DNA from 3 places in the Paraburkholderia phenazinium genome. Region 2 is predicted to be linked to each of the others. Evidence: predicted binding sites of a transcription regulator. Region 2 holds the regulator's gene; each other region holds the start of a gene.
The links. Region 2 encodes HrcA, which represses chaperone genes, less so after heat shock. Its sites were predicted from a motif close to TTAGCACTCNNNNNNNNNGAGTGCTAA; they were not measured.
Positions count from the first base shown of each region.

Region 1 (5,221 bases), on a different contig from region 2:
GAATATCGCCCGCTATGAGCACGATCTGCTTGCGTATGCGACGAGCGTCTTGCAACCCGTTCCAGGTGTTCGGCTGGTCGGCACTGCGAAGGACAAGGCGAGCGTGTTGTCGTTCGTATTGAAGGGCTATGAGACGGAAGAGGTTGGGCAGGCGCTGAACGAAGAGGGCATTGCAGTACGTTCGGGGCATCATTGCGCCCAGCCCATCTTGCGGCGTTTCGGCCTCGAAGCTACCGTGCGGCCATCGCTCGCGTTCTACAACACCTGCGATGAGGTCGATGCGCTGGTCGCGGTGGTGCGGCGTTTGTCGACGCGGCGTTAGCGTTTAGCGCTTCCAGGTGCTTCAGGTGTCTGATCAGGATACCTGAAGCACCGCAGGCGCCTGCGCAACACTTAACGCTGCGAGCAGACGCGCACTGAGCTTCGTGGTCTGATTGGCGATTTCGATGACTGTCCCAGGTTCGACGATCGTGCCGCGCAATGCTGCGCCGAGCACCGAAATGTACGGCGAAGCAGCACCGTTCGCTGCGATCGCGGCTAGCGATGGATCGACCGTAATGCCAAGCCCTACCGGTCCCGTTTGCACAAGGCCGCGCGAAAACAGATTGCGCACCAGGGGCTGCTCACAACCGGCGTGCCAGCGATAGTCGGGCCCGGTGCAGTTGATGACACCCTGGGTGACGATCGTGCGTTCTTCTTCGCTACCGCGTAGCCGGTAACGCACGTTCACGCCTCCCCCCAGAGCTTCCGCGAGATCGTTGACGATGGCCGCCTCGACGCTCAGACGGCCGCTTGCACGCAGCGCGTCGACCAGCGCTGCGCTGACGGGCGGCGCGCGATGCAGAAACACGTCCCAATGCGGCCTCACGTGCCGGAAGAACCGCTGCCTGTCGATCAACGCTGCGTTATGCCACCAGTCTGCAAGGTATGGCCTGAGCGCGCCCGGTAGCGATTGCCAGTCACCGCCATGCGTGATGATGGTTCGAGCTTTTTCGCGTAGTTCGCGCACGACCTGCCGCAATGTGCGCGGCGGTCCCACTCTTCCGAAAGGCGCTTCATCAGGCGCGGGGTTACGCCGTTCGACCGGCGTCAGGCCGTGCCGCGCCAGCACCTTATAGGTGCCGCGATACCCCAGCTTTTCGAGCGATACGACGGCGTCGATCATCGTCAGACTTCCACCCACCAGCACGAGCTCGTCTGCGTCGACGAGTGCTGCAAGACGCGAGCAGTCCCACACGTTAGCGACATACTGGCCCGCTTGCGTGAGCCGGCCGTTCGCGTCAAAACGCGGCCGCGACTGGAACACGCCGAGCGCGAGCACCGCGTGATCGGCGAGCAGCACCCGGCCTGCGTCGAGCGCGAGCGTGACGCCGTTTGATGAAACATCGAGATCTTCGACGCGTGCCTGGACATGTTCAAACGTGACGCCGGGCGCAGCTTGCTGCTGTGCCTGCCGCAATTGCTCGTTTACGTAATCGCCAAAGCGCCAGCGCGGCACATACGCCTGGGCGACTGCATCACGAGGCTGGGCGGCAAACTCGGGCTGCGCGGTAAGCCAGTCGACGAAATGCTCCGGTTGCTCTGGATATAGCGTGAAAAGGAGGGCAGGGCCGTTGACCAGATGTCCCGGCTCCCGGGTCGAGTAAGCGAGGCCGCGACCCGGCTGCGCACACGGGTCGACGAGGCGGATCGCGAGGGCTTGCTGTGCTTCGCGCAGCAGCTTGATGGCGAGCGCCGTGCCGGAAAGACCGCCACCGACGATGACGACCTCTGGCGCTCCGCCGTGATGAGCGACCATGATGCTCTCCTGTGAATCCTCCGGCGCGCTCGGGCCGGGACGACAGGATGTTAATGGTCTGCTGAATATGGCCGAAACGACAAATGCTGATAAGCATTTGCGAAAAAATGCTTAAGGACGTTATTGCAGAAACACGCATGCCTGCGCGAGGCAGGCATGCGTGTTGTTAAGACCAAAGAATCAACGCGCGCGAACCGCGCGGGGCTCATCGATCGTCAGAAGTCGAAACCCGGACCGCCTGCGCCCGGCCCACCCGCCGGCGACTGCGGCGGCGCGTCCTTCGGTGCTTCAGACACGGTCGCATCGGTGGTGAGCAACAGGCCCGCAACCGATGCCGCGTTCTGCAATGCCGTGCGCGTGACCTTGGTCGGATCGAGCACACCCGATTCCACCAGATCGCCGTACTCGCCGGTTTGCGCGTTGTAGCCGAAGTTGCCGCTGCCTTGCGCGACCTTCGCCACTACCACGCTCGCTTCCTCGCCCGCGTTGGCCACGATCTGGCGTAGCGGTTCTTCAAGCGCGCGCAGCACGATCTTCACGCCGGCGTCCTGATCGGGATTGCTGCCTTTCAGATCCTTGATTGCGTTCCTGACGCGGATCAGCGCGACACCGCCGCCCGGCACAATGCCTTCTTCCACGGCCGCACGAGTCGCGTGCAACGCATCGTCCACGCGGTCCTTCTTCTCTTTGACTTCGATCTCGGTTGCGCCGCCTACCTTGATCACCGCCACGCCGCCTGCGAGCTTGGCGACGCGCTCTTGCAGCTTTTCGCGGTCGTAGTCGGAGGTGGCTTCTTCGATCTGCACGCGGATCTGCTTGACACGCGCTTCGATGTTCTTCGCGTCGCCGCCGCCGTCGATGACCGTGGTGTTCTCCTTGCCCACCTCGATGCGCTTGGCCTGGCCCAGTTCCGCCAGCGTCGCCTTTTCGAGCGTGAGACCGGTCTCCTCGGCAATCACCTGACCACCGGTCAGGATAGCGATATCTTCGAGCAAGGCCTTACGGCGATCGCCGAAGCCCGGCGCCTTGACCGCCACTGTCTTCAGAATGCCGCGGATGTTGTTAACTACCAGTGTTGCAAGTGCTTCGCCTTCGACGTCCTCAGCGATGATCAGCAGCGGACGGCCTGCCTTGGCAACCTGCTCGAGCACCGGCAGCAGATCGCGGATGTTCGAGATCTTCTTGTCGTGCAGCAGAATGAACGGGCTGTCGAGAACGGCGACCTGCTTGTCCGGATTGTTGATGAAATACGGTGACAGGTAGCCACGATCGAACTGCAGTCCTTCGACCACGTCCAGTTCGTCGGCGAGCGATTTGCCGTCTTCGACGGTGATCACGCCTTCCTTGCCGACACGGTCGATGGCTTCGGCAATACGCTGACCGATCGATTCTTCACCATTCGCCGAGATCGTTGCAACCTGAGCGATTTCCTTGCTCGTGGTAGTTGGCTTGCTGATCTTCTTCAGCTCTTCGATTGCCGCGGTCACGGCCTTGTCGATACCACGCTTCAGATCCAGCGGATTGAGGCCTGCCGCGACGTATTTCTGGCCTTCGCGGACAATCGCTTGCGCCAGCACCGTGGCGGTGGTGGTGCCGTCGCCGGCGGCGTCGCTGGTACGCGAGGCGACCTCCTTCACCAGTTGCGCGCCGATATTCTGCAACTTGTCGGCCAGCTCGATTTCCTTGGCCACGGACACACCGTCCTTGGTCACAACCGGCGAACCGAAACTACGTTCGAGCACGACGTTGCGGCCTTTCGGGCCGAGCGTGACTTTCACTGCATTGGCGAGAATGTTGACGCCTTCGACCAGTTTCGAACGCGCGCTATCGCTAAAGACGATTTCTTTGGCTGCCATCTTGTGATGCTCCCTTATTGGTGGACTACGGCGACGATGTCTTCTTCGCGCAGCACGAGCAGATCCGTGCCGTCGACCTTGACCTGTTGGCCCGCGTATTTACCGAACAGCACGCGCTCGCCGACTTTCAGGTCCGGCTCGATACGCTTGCCGTCGTTATCGCGCTTGCCGGGGCCGACGGCGAGCACTTCGCCTTGATCGGGTTTTTCCGCGGCGCTCTCGGGAATGACGATGCCCGAAGCGGTTTTCGTTTCCTGATCGAGGCGTTTGACGATCACGCGGTCATGCAAAGGACGTAGGCTCATTTAGACATTCCTGCTGTGGAGATTTGGCACTCTTCGCTGGCGAGTGCTGACCGTGATCGAGTATAAGAATCGCCAACGGGGCGCTCCAATAACGAATCCTCAAATCCTTATCGGCGCATTTCTGTTTAGTTTATTTGCGAGCCTGGTAAGCCTGGTAAGCCTGGCAAGCCGAGGGCAAGGGGCGTTCCACACATTGGGTTCGATCGATATCACGATTGCTCGTTTTGTCGGCGCCGCTTCAGTTGCTACAGTGGCCAGTTGGCCCATGACGCACTGACACCGATGAAAAAGGTTCGCGACACTTCACCCCATGCAGCCGATAGGCCCACTTCGCGCGGCCGTCGCCGTTTGCTGGGCGGACTCGCCGCGAGCGGTCTGGTGGCCGCACAACGTGCCGGCGCGGCCGCGAACCCGCTGCTAAAGCCACTTGATATCGCACCATGGAGCCGCACGCCGGGCGCGCCGATACTCGAGCATCCCTATGGCGTGCCCTCAGCGCACGAAGCCGATGTGGTGCGTCGTAGCGCGAAGGCGTGGCCGTTGCCCGGGGCCGCTTCGTCGATGACGCCGCTAGCGGACCTGTTCGGCACGATCACGCCGAACGGCCTCGTCTACGAACGGCATCACAACGGTGTGCCGGATATCGATCCCGATCAGCACAGCCTCGTGATTCATGGTCTTGTACGCGAGCCGAAACTGTTCACGATGGACGACCTGGTTCGCCTGCCGTCCGAATCGCGGATCCATTTCATCGAATGTTCCGGCAATACCGGTGGCGAATGGAATGGACCGAGCGGTCAACCGGTACAACTGACACACGGTTTGCTGTCGTGCTGCGAATGGACGGGTGTGCGGCTTTCGACCCTGCTGGAAGAGGTGGGGGGCCTGTCGACGTCGAAAGATGGGCAAGGTGGACGCGGCGGCTGGGTGCTGGCGGAGGGCGCGGATGCCGCGGCAATGACGCGCAGCTTGCCGCTCGATCGCATCCTCGAGCGCGCCATGGTGGTCTATGCGCAGAACGGCGAGCGTTTGCGCCCGGAAAACGGTTATCCGCTGCGCCTGATCGTGCCGGGCTTCGAAGGCAATACGAACGTCAAATGGCTGCGCCGCCTGAAGTTCGTCGATGCGCCGCTGCAGACGCGCGAGGAAACCTCGCGATACACGAGCCTGATGGCGAATGGAACCGCGCGGCAGTTCGCATTCGAAATGGATGCGAAGTCCGTGATCACGCGGCCTTCGCCGGGGCATCGTCTGAGCACGCA
Region 1 is NZ_FSRM01000002.1:2,341,632-2,346,852, forward strand. Features, by position in the region: gene BUS06_RS30400 (family 2A encapsulin nanocompartment cargo protein cysteine desulfurase) at 1-322, shown strand, start outside; gene BUS06_RS30405 (FAD/NAD(P)-binding protein) at 356-1,798, opposite strand; gene groL (chaperonin GroEL) at 2,014-3,654, opposite strand; gene BUS06_RS30415 (co-chaperone GroES) at 3,669-3,959, opposite strand; gene soxC (sulfite dehydrogenase) at 4,242-5,221, shown strand, end outside.
Region 1: BUS06_RS30415 (co-chaperone GroES) is a predicted target of HrcA. The motif match lies at 3,983-4,009, and genes of this name have one in related genera.

Region 2 (5,221 bases):
GTCGAGCCGGAGACCGTCGAGGCGGAGCGCGCGGCTGTGCTGGCGTTGTGGAAGCGGGTGTTTGGGTGAGGCGAGGGCGGGGGGCGCTGTCGTAACTGCCGTCTACGCCGCGAGCATTTCCTTCGCGTGCTTGCGGGTGGTGGCGGTGATCTCCAGGCCGCCGAGCATGCGTGCCACTTCCTCGATCCGGCTGGCCTTGTCCAGCGACGTGACGCTGCTGACCGTACCGCCTTTCTTGTCCGATGCCTTGGCCACCTGGAAATGATGGTCGCCGCGCGCTGCCACTTGCGGCAAGTGCGTGACGCACAGCACCTGGCGAGCGCGACCGAGTTGATGCAGCAGACGCCCGACTACTTCGGCGACGCCACCGCCAATACCGGTATCCACTTCGTCGAAGATCAGGGTGGGGGTCGGGCTGGCGGCGCTCGCGATCACAGCGAGCGCGAGGCTGATCCGCGCCAGCTCGCCGCCTGAAGCGACCTTGGCGAGCGGCCGGAGCGGCACGCCGGCGTGCCCGGCAACGCGGAATTCCACCTGTTCGAGGCCATGCGCTCCGCCTTCCGGCAGCGCGACGAGTGCGACCTCGAAACTGCCGCCTTTCATCGACAGTTCCTGCATGCCCGTGGTGACCGCCGAGCCGAGCGCCTTGGCGGCCTTGGCACGTGCTTTGGACAGCTGTTTGGCATCGGCCAGATAGGCTTCCTTTGCTTTGGCCTCGGCAGCGTGCAGGCTGTCCAGATCCGCGGCGGCGTCCAGTGCGGCCAGTTGCGCGCGACGCGCGGCGTGTTCCTCCGGCAGCGTCTGCGGCTGCAGACGGAATTTGCGCGCGGCCGAATGCAAGGCGTCGACACGTCTTTCGATCTGGGCGAGCCGGTCGGGGTCCAGTTCGAGCCTTTGCGCGTAGTGGCTCAGCGAATAGGCAGCTTCCTGCAACTGGATTTCAGCAGGCTCGAGCGCAGCGAGCGCATCGTTTAACGCTGGATCGATTTCCGCCAGGTCGCGCAGCTTCGAGACGATCGATGCCAGATGCGTGATCATCGCCTCGTCCGACTCGGAGAGGGCGTTGAGCGCTCCCTGCACGCCTTCGATCAGGTTGGCCGAATGCGACAGACGGTTGTGTTCTGCGTTGACCTCTTCCCATTCACCCGGCTGCGGGGCGAGCTTGTCGAGTTCGGCCAGTTGCCACGCGAGCCGCTCTCGTTCGAGTTGCAGTTCGCGATCGCGCGTTTTGGCTGTTTCGACCGCTTGCGCCCGGTCGCGCCAGGCGCGCCAGGCGCGGCTCACCGCGGCAGCCTTGTCGACCAATCCTGCGTGCGTATCGAATAGCTCACGCTGCGCATCCGGGCGCATCAGTAACTGGTGGGCGTGCTGTCCGTGAATGTCGACCAGCATTTCGCCGACCTCGCGCAGTTGCGCGAGCGTCGCCGCAGTGCCGTTGATGAAGGCACGCGAGCGGCCGTTCGCATCCACCACACGCCGCAGCATGACGGTCTCGTCGTGCGAACCGGCGCCGTTTGCACCGTGCGTACTATTCGTGCCGCTCGCCGAGCCTAACGCCTGCTCGTCGAGCCACTGATCCACCTGAGCGTGCGTTTCGAATTCCGCGGTGATATCCGCGCGGGCCTCGCCGGTGCGCACGACGCTTGCATCGGCGCGGGCGCCAAGCGCGAGTGCCAGGGCGTCGATCAGGATCGATTTGCCGGCGCCTGTTTCGCCCGAGAAAACCGTGAAGCCGCTGTCGAATTCAAGGTCGAGCGCGGCGACGATGACGAAGTCGCGTATCGAGAGGTGGCGAAGCATGGAGGTCGTCTGGTAGCTTGGGTTACCGGCTGCGGCCAGGTGCTCAGGGTTAGCTCAGGATCGGCGCAGTGTTCGTTCAGGATTCAGGATTCGGGATCGGTTCAGGGCTTGATGTCGTCTTCGTGCGACGGGTATTCATTCCAGTGCAGCTTCTTGCGCAACGTCGCGTAATGGCTGTAGCCGACCGGGTGCAGGAGCGGCACGGTATGGCGTGAGCGGCGCACTTCGATCTTGTCGTTGTGTTCGAGCGCGGTAAACGACTGCATGTCGAAGTTGACGTTGACGTCGCGGCCGGAGACGATCTGGATGCTGACCTTTGAGTCGTCCGGCAGCACGATGGGGCGATTCGACAATGCGTGCGGCGCAATCGGCACCAGCACGATGCCTTGCAACTGTGGATGCAGGATTGGCCCGGCTGACGACAACGCGTAGGCGGTCGATCCAGTCGGCGTGGCGACGATCAGTCCGTCCGAGCGCTGGTTGTACATGAAGCGGCCATCCACGGCCACGTGCAGCTCCGCCATTCCCGAGAAACCGCTGCGGTTGACCACCACGTCGTTGAAGGCCAGCGCGTGGTAGATGGGGCTGCCGCCGCGCATGATGCGCGCTTCCAGCAACATGCGTTCCTCGCGCTCGAAATTGCCGCTCAGCATCTGCGGCACGAGTTCCTGCATGGCTGAAATCGGGATGTCGGTGATGAAGCCGACCCGCCCATGGTTGATGCCGATCAGCGGCGTGCGGTACGGCGCAAGCTGGCGGCCGATGCCGAGCATCGTGCCGTCGCCGCCCAGCACCACGGCCACGTCGGCGCGGGCGCCGATTTCCGCGGGGCGCAGGGCGGGGTAGTCGGTAATGCCGATCTCCGCAGCGGTGTCCGCTTCGAACACCACGTCGAAGCCGCGCCTGGCGATGCACGCGGCGAGCGCGGTCAGCGGCTCGCCAATGCCTGGCGTGTTGTTGCGCCCGACGAGCGCGACGGTCTTGAACTGACTGGTAACTTGCATGCCGGCATTACACCATAGGTGAGGGCTGAAAAGAACCGTCCGCGGCCACATGGGTGGCCGGCGCCACGCGGGCGCGCCTGTCGGGCTGCAGGCCCGTGCCGGCCGGCCTGCGCAGGATTATCGGCAGAATGATGAACTCCTCGTGACAGCGGGATGGTATGCGTTGCGTCGAACCCGCAGGTGCGGGTTCGCGCCAGGGGTTGTGCGGGCAAACCGGCACATGCAGCCCATGCCTCGCCAACGAAGGCGTGAACGCTGTTATTGTTAGCGCTCGCGGTCGTCGCGTCATTAAGCTAAACTTTTCCGTCATGCTAGATCCCCGCGCACAAACCCTCCTCAAAACGTTGATCGAGCGATATATCGCTGAAGGTCAACCGGTCGGCTCGCGCACGTTGTCCCGCTACTCCGGTCTGGAGCTGAGCCCGGCGACGATCCGCAACGTGATGTCCGATCTGGAAGAGGCGGGGCTTGTCATCAGCCCGCACACCTCGGCGGGCCGCATTCCAACGCCGCGCGGCTATCGTCTGTTTGTCGACACGATGCTCACAGTCGAGTCCGCGGCGGACGAGGAAGCGGTCACCCGTACCGTCAAGACCACGCTGCAGGCGGGCGAGCCGCAGAAGATCGTTGCAGCGGCGGCGAGCGTGCTGTCCAGCCTGTCGCAGTTTGCCGGCGTGGTGCTGACCCCGAGGCGCAGTCACGTCTTCAAGCAGATCGAGTTCATGCGCCTGTCCGACAAGCGCATCCTGCTCATCATCGTCACGCCCGAAGGCGACGTACAGAACCGCATCATGGCGACGCAACGCGATTTTTCGCCGTCGCAACTGGTGGAAGCGTCCAATTACATCAATGCGCACTTTGCCGGCCTTTCCTTCGACGAAGTGCGCCGGCGCCTGCGCGAAGAGATCGACGAGCTGCGCGGCGACATGACCACGCTGATGCACGCCGCCGTCAAGGCCAGCACAGATGAAGCTGACGCCGGCGAGACCGTGCTGATCTCCGGCGAGCGCAATCTGCTCGAAGTGGCCGACCTGTCTTCGGACATGGCGCGGCTGCGCAAGCTGTTTGATGTATTCGACCAAAAGACCAGCCTCCTTCAGTTGCTCGACGTATCGAGTCACGCCCAGGGCGTGCAAATCTTCATTGGCGGCGAGTCGAATCTCGTGCCGATCGAGGAAATGAGCGTCGTGACCGCGCCGTATGAAGTGAACGGCAAGATCGTCGGTACGCTCGGCGTGATCGGGCCGACGCGCATGGCCTACAACCGTGTGATTCCGATTGTCGACATCACCGCGCGCCTGCTCTCGCTGACGCTCAGCCAACAATAAGCGTCTGCGCCCCGGTACCGCGGCACGTTTCATTGCCTTGCCATTGCCCGCATCTCCGTCGGGCAGGAGCCCGAATTGCATGCTGCAAATGATGCGATGCGGCGCGCGGCTTGCCAATCGGCCGAATGGCCAGGTATCGGCTGCGGACCGCCCCGCTATAATGACTCTCACCTGAACCGATTTCCCGCTGTACGCGGCTAGCCCTGTTGCCTATGCGTTTCGATCTCGAGCGGCCATCGCAACCCGCCACATCTCATCGTGTTGCGGTTTTGCTGATCAATCTGGGCACGCCCGACGCACCGACGCCACGGGCCGTGCGGCGCTACCTCGCGCAGTTTCTGTCCGACCCACGTGTCGTGGAGATTCCCGCGGTCCTCTGGCAGGTGATCTTGCGGCTCCTGATCCTGCCGGTTCGCGGGCGCTCGTCGGCCAAGAAATATGCTGCGGTATGGACACCGGAAGGCTCGCCGTTACGCGTGTTCACGGAGAAGCAGGTGGAAGGTCTGCGGCATCTGCTGCAGTTGAACGGCTACACGGCGATCGTCGACTACGCCATGCGCTACGGCATGCCAGGCATCCCGGACATGCTGAATCAGCTCAAGCTGGCGGGTGCCGAGCGCGTCCTGCTGGTGCCGATGTATCCGCAATACTCGTCGTCGACTACGGCTACGGCATTCGACGCTGCATTCTCGGCGCTCAAACGCATGCGCAACCAGCTGGAAATCCGCACCATCCGCCAATATGCCGATCATCCGGCGTATATCGCGGCGCTGGCGGCGCAGGTACACCAGTACTGGCATGCCCATGGACGCCCGGATTTCGCGGCCGGCGACAAGCTGGTGCTGAGCTTCCATGGCGTTCCCAAACGTACGCTCGATCTCGGTGACCCGTATCACGACCAGTGCCAGCAAACGGGGGCACTGTTGATGCAGGCGCTCGGGCTGACAACGGTGGAGTGCCGCGTCACGTTCCAGTCGCGTTTCGGCAAGGCTGAGTGGTTGCAGCCCTATACCGCGCCGACGCTCAAGGAGCTGGGCGCGGCGGGGGTGCGCCGCGCGGATGTGTTTTGTCCGGGCTTTACTGCCGATT
Region 2 is NZ_FSRM01000001.1:4,451,274-4,456,494, reverse strand. Features, by position in the region: gene glnE (bifunctional [glutamate--ammonia ligase]-adenylyl-L-tyrosine phosphorylase/[glutamate--ammonia-ligase] adenylyltransferase) at 1-69, shown strand, start outside; gene recN (DNA repair protein RecN) at 103-1,800, opposite strand; gene BUS06_RS19960 (NAD kinase) at 1,902-2,804, opposite strand; gene hrcA (heat-inducible transcriptional repressor HrcA) at 3,113-4,132, shown strand; gene hemH (ferrochelatase) at 4,345-5,221, shown strand, end outside.

Region 3 (5,221 bases), 160 kb from region 2:
AACTATGCAGCCTACTCGACCGTTGTGCTTACCATCCACGGTGGACGACTGATCCCTCTGATTGCCGTGGCTTGCGGTTCGGTCGCGGGGTTATTTGTTAACTTCTTTGCCGCGAAGCTGTGGGCCTTCAAAAGGTAATCTGATACCTCATTGGCATAAAACGAGATGAATACAAATGTCACCGCGCGCCAGAGCTGGCCTTTTCTGCCGCGTATGAACAGCGCTCGATCCCTATTGATCGCATGCTGGATTGTGCCGTTGATATTCGGCATCTATTCGCTGACACAGGGTGCGGATTCGAACTGGGACATCCGCAATTATCACCTGTATAACGCGTTCGCATTACTGCATGGAAAGATGTCCATCGATCTGGCGCCAGCCGGAATGCAGAGTTATTTCAACCCGTTATTGGATGTCCCGTACTACCTGATGGCGATGCACCTCCCCGCGATGGTGGTGGGATTCATTATGGGTGTTGTGCACGGCCTCAACTTTGTGCTGCTGCTTGGAATATGTCACCAGGCGCTTGCCAATCTGCCGGAGCAGGAGCGGAACAGGACGTCGTTCTGGCTGGCGCTCGCGGGCTGCCTTACCGCAAACTTCATGTCGGCCATAGGCAATTCGATGGGCGACAACACGACATCGCTCTTTAGCTTGGGCGCACTGCTGATCGTGATGACAGTCTGGTCCCGCCTTACCGGGGCGAGTGCGCGTGTCGTTTTAATCATTGCAGTCGCGGGCGTGATTTCCGGTATGGGGGCGGGGCTGAAGCTCACAAACGTCGTGTATTCGGTCGCGGTATGTGCAGGACTGCTGTGTGTCCCGACAACTGCGATTGCACGGCTGCGACTTTCGTTCGTCTTCGGGGTTGGCGTACTTCTGGGTTTGGCTGCGACGGGCGGCTACTGGTTTGCAAATCTATGGCACCTGTATGGCAACCCTCTTTATCCGCAGTTCAGTTCCGTCTTCCCGAGCGCATTGACGGCGAAGGTAGGGGCCGTCGACACCAGATGGTTCCCAAGCAGCATCTGGGAAGCAGTGGCTTTTCCGTTCGTCTTCTCAATTAATCCCTACCGGGTTGGACAGGCGAGACTGCATCAAGGAATCTGGGCCGTTGCGTACGTCATTTTCTGGTGGTGGATGATCGCGGCTTTTGTGCGAGCTCGCAAAGGCGTTTCGATGACGAGGCTGCCGTCTACCGCCCGCCCGGTGGTCGCCTATGTCGTAATCGGGTATCTCGTATGGCTGAAGGTGTTCAGTATCCAGCGATATCTGGTGCCCATCGAGCTCTGCCTTCCTCTCTTTATTTATTTGCTGCTCACACAGTTGCTTGCGTATCGGGTTGCGCGGAACCTGGCGACGGTATTGTTGGTGGTCTGCTCCATCGTCGTGCTCGTCGGAGGCGCGCATTCGTGGGGACATGATCTGTGGGCCAAGAAAATGTTCGATGTGGACGTGCCGCCACTGCCCGACCCGGAGAAAACGACCGTGCTGCTTACTGCCGGCGATCCGCCGCTCGCCTGGCTGGTGCCGATGTTCCCCAATACGGTTGCATTCGCTTCGATCAGGTCGGCGTTCCCGCAGACGCGGCCGGCGTATGACAACAAGGTTCACGATATCGCCAGGACGCGAGGTGGTCCTGTGTACGCGCTAATACCTGGTTACTGGACTGATGGTCGCGAGGACACAGCGAAGAACTCAGCGGAACTCACTGACTCGGGTAGAGCGTTAGCCGACTACGGATTCTTGCTTGACGCCGGATCATGCAGGATTTTTCACGGGCATATCGGACAAGGTACGTATCCGTATCAGTGGTGCAGCGTCGCCAGCACGCGATGACGAGGTTGGCGGTGCTTCGCTCATGTTGCATAGGGTTTACCCGCTAATTATGCGAGGGGCCGAGCGGATCCCACCCCCGCAAAAAATTCCCACCCCCATCCTTCTTGAATTTGTCACCACCCGTCCATATAATTAGCACTCGCTGCACGAGAGTGCTAACAACATCGCCGGCTGGCCCAGCCAGCCGGGTTTTCTCAGCGTTCTTCAGTCTCAATCAAGAGAGGAGTATGTATGAACCTTCGTCCTTTGCATGATCGCGTGATCGTCAAACGTCTGGATCAAGAAACCAAGACCGCGTCGGGCATCGTGATCCCCGAAGCCGCAGCAGAAAAGCCGGATCAAGGCGAAATTCTGGCAGTCGGCCCGGGCAAGCGTGACGACAAGGGCGCACAAATCGCGCTCGACGTGAAGGTTGGTGACCGCGTCCTGTTCGGCAAGTACGCAGGCCAGACCGTTAAGGTCGACGGCAGCGAACTGCTCGTGATGCGCGAAGAAGACATCATGGCCGTGGTGCAGAAGTAAGCGCAAAGCGCTACTTACCCGGTTATATCTCAAGAATTCAAGGAGTTAGAAGATGGCAGCTAAAGACGTCGTATTCGGTGATTCCGCCCGTGCCAAGATGGTTGAAGGCGTGAACATCCTCGCGAACGCTGTGAAGGTCACGCTGGGTCCGAAGGGCCGCAACGTTGTCCTGGAACGCAGCTTCGGCGGCCCGACGGTCACCAAGGACGGTGTGTCGGTCGCGAAAGAGATCGAACTGAAAGACAAGCTCCAGAACATGGGCGCGCAAATGGTCAAGGAAGTGGCTTCCAAGACCAGCGACAACGCAGGTGATGGCACCACGACCGCAACGGTCCTGGCCCAGTCCATCGTTCGCGAAGGCATGAAGTACGTCGCATCGGGCATGAACCCGATGGACCTGAAGCGCGGTATCGACAAGGCTGTGACTGCAGCTATCGAAGAACTGCGCAAGATCAGCAAGCCGTGCACGACCAACAAGGAAATCGCTCAGGTTGGCGCGATTTCGGCAAACAGCGACTCGTCGATCGGCGACCGTATCGCTGAAGCAATGGACAAGGTCGGCAAGGAAGGCGTCATCACGGTTGAAGACGGCAAGTCGCTTCAAGACGAGCTGGACGTGGTTGAAGGCATGCAGTTCGACCGCGGCTACCTGTCGCCGTACTTCATCAACAATCCGGACAAGCAAGTTGCTGTGCTCGACAACCCGTTCGTGCTGCTGCACGACAAGAAGGTGTCGAACATTCGTGACCTCCTCCCGGTTCTGGAACAAGTCGCCAAGGCTGGCCGTCCGCTGCTGATCATCGCAGAAGACGTCGAAGGCGAAGCACTGGCAACGCTGGTTGTGAACAACATCCGCGGCATTCTGAAGACTGTTGCTGTCAAGGCTCCGGGCTTCGGCGATCGTCGTAAGGCCATGCTGGAAGACATCGCGATCCTGACCGGCGGTCAAGTTATCGCTGAAGAAACCGGCCTGACGCTCGAAAAGGCAACGCTGGCTGAACTGGGTCAAGCGAAGCGTATCGAAGTGGGCAAGGAAAACACCACGATCATCGACGGCGCTGGCGAAGGTGCCAACATCGAAGCGCGCGTGAAGCAAGTTCGCACGCAAATCGAAGAAGCAACGTCGGACTACGACCGTGAAAAGCTGCAAGAGCGCGTGGCCAAGCTGGCCGGCGGTGTTGCAGTGATCAAGGTCGGCGCTGCGACCGAAGTCGAAATGAAGGAAAAGAAGGCACGTGTCGAAGACGCACTGCACGCAACGCGCGCAGCTGTGGAAGAAGGCATTGTGGCCGGCGGCGGTGTTGCACTGATCCGCGCTCGTACGGCAATCGCCGGTCTGAAGGGCGCTAACGCCGATCAAGACGCAGGCATCAAGATTGTTCTGCGCGCAATGGAAGAACCGCTGCGCCAGATCGTCACGAACGGCGGCGAAGAAGCCAGCGTCGTGGTGGCAGCAGTTGCAGCAGGCACGGGCAACTACGGCTACAACGCAGCAACCGGCGAGTACGTCGACCTGGTCGACGCTGGTGTTGTGGACCCGACGAAGGTCACGCGCACGGCACTGCAAAACGCAGCATCGGTGGCAGGTCTCCTGCTGACGACTGACGCAGCTGTTTGCGAACTGCCGAAGGAAGATGCTCCGATGGGCGGCGGCGGAATGCCGGGCGGCATGGGCGGCATGGGCATGGACATGTAATTTCGGATGGGGCTCCTTCGGGAGCCTCGTATCGAAACACATGGGGGAGGTGCGCTGCAAGGCGTGCTCCCCAAAAGAGAAAACCCGCAGCGATGCGGGTTTTTTCGTTTCCGAAGCCAGATCGATCTTTAGGGCTTCAGGAGATACGTCTCATGCAGGTAGTCGAAGATCCCCGCCACGCTCGCGTCTTTGCTCTGCGTCGCGGTATCCACGCGTAACTCCGGGTTGGCCGGAGCCTCGTAGGGCGCGGATACACCGGTAAACGCCGTGATCGCGCCAGCCCGGGCTTTGGCATACAGACCCTTGGGATCGCGCCGCGCGCAGTCATCCACGGAAGCGGAGAGGTAGGTCTCGACAAACCGGTCAGACCCAATGATCTCGCGCGCCATGGCTCGATCTTCGCCCATCGGCGAAATCAACGCGGTAATCACAATCAGACCTGCATCGTTCATCAACTGGGCAACATGCGCCACGCGGCGGATATTCTCGCGCCGGTCTTCTTTGCTGAAACCAAGATCGCTGGCCAGGCCGTGCCGGACGTTGTCGCCGTCTAACACATAGCACGGGTGACCCAAGGCGATGAGCTCTCGTTCCAGTTCATACGCAATCGTCGATTTTCCGGCCCCGGACAAACCGGTGAGCCAGACCGTGACGGCCTTCTGCTGGAACATCCGCGCGCGGTCCTGGACGTCTACCGAACCGCTGACGCGTTGCAGGAACGCTTGTGCAGGCTTGGCGGACGCCACGGATTTGCTTGCTTCGGGGGTGGTTCGAGCGCCATGTCCGGTGTCCGGGAGGTCAGGGCTGGCGTCAGAAGGGGAGTGGACGTAGGCGTGTGAATTGTCCACTTTAAAGATTCCCGCGGAGGGCGATGCCGGTCAACTGACCGGGGCGCCTATTCGAATGTTCGTTGCGGCGGGAACCGATCGCGCACGCGTGATCGCCCTGAGGCGTGTGAAAAGACGGGGTCCGAGGTGGCATAAGGGGCGCCGGCGACATTACAGTTCGTAAATTCTACTGGCTGATAAGCAATCCAGTTGTAACGTTTGATTACGTTTGTAATCAGGGTGTGCGAATTTTCTGCTTGAACACCGCGTGCCAACGTGAGTACGTGATGATTCGTAACGCGACTGGCCGGATGTGGTGGGAGCGAAGCGGTGCCAA
Region 3 is NZ_FSRM01000001.1:4,286,301-4,291,521, reverse strand. Features, by position in the region: gene BUS06_RS19240 (GtrA family protein) at 1-138, shown strand, start outside; gene BUS06_RS19235 (hypothetical protein) at 253-1,839, shown strand; gene groES (co-chaperone GroES) at 2,071-2,361, shown strand; gene groL (chaperonin GroEL) at 2,414-4,057, shown strand; gene cysC (adenylyl-sulfate kinase) at 4,186-4,803, opposite strand.
Region 3: groES (co-chaperone GroES) is a predicted target of HrcA. The motif match lies at 1,972-1,998, and genes of this name have one in related genera.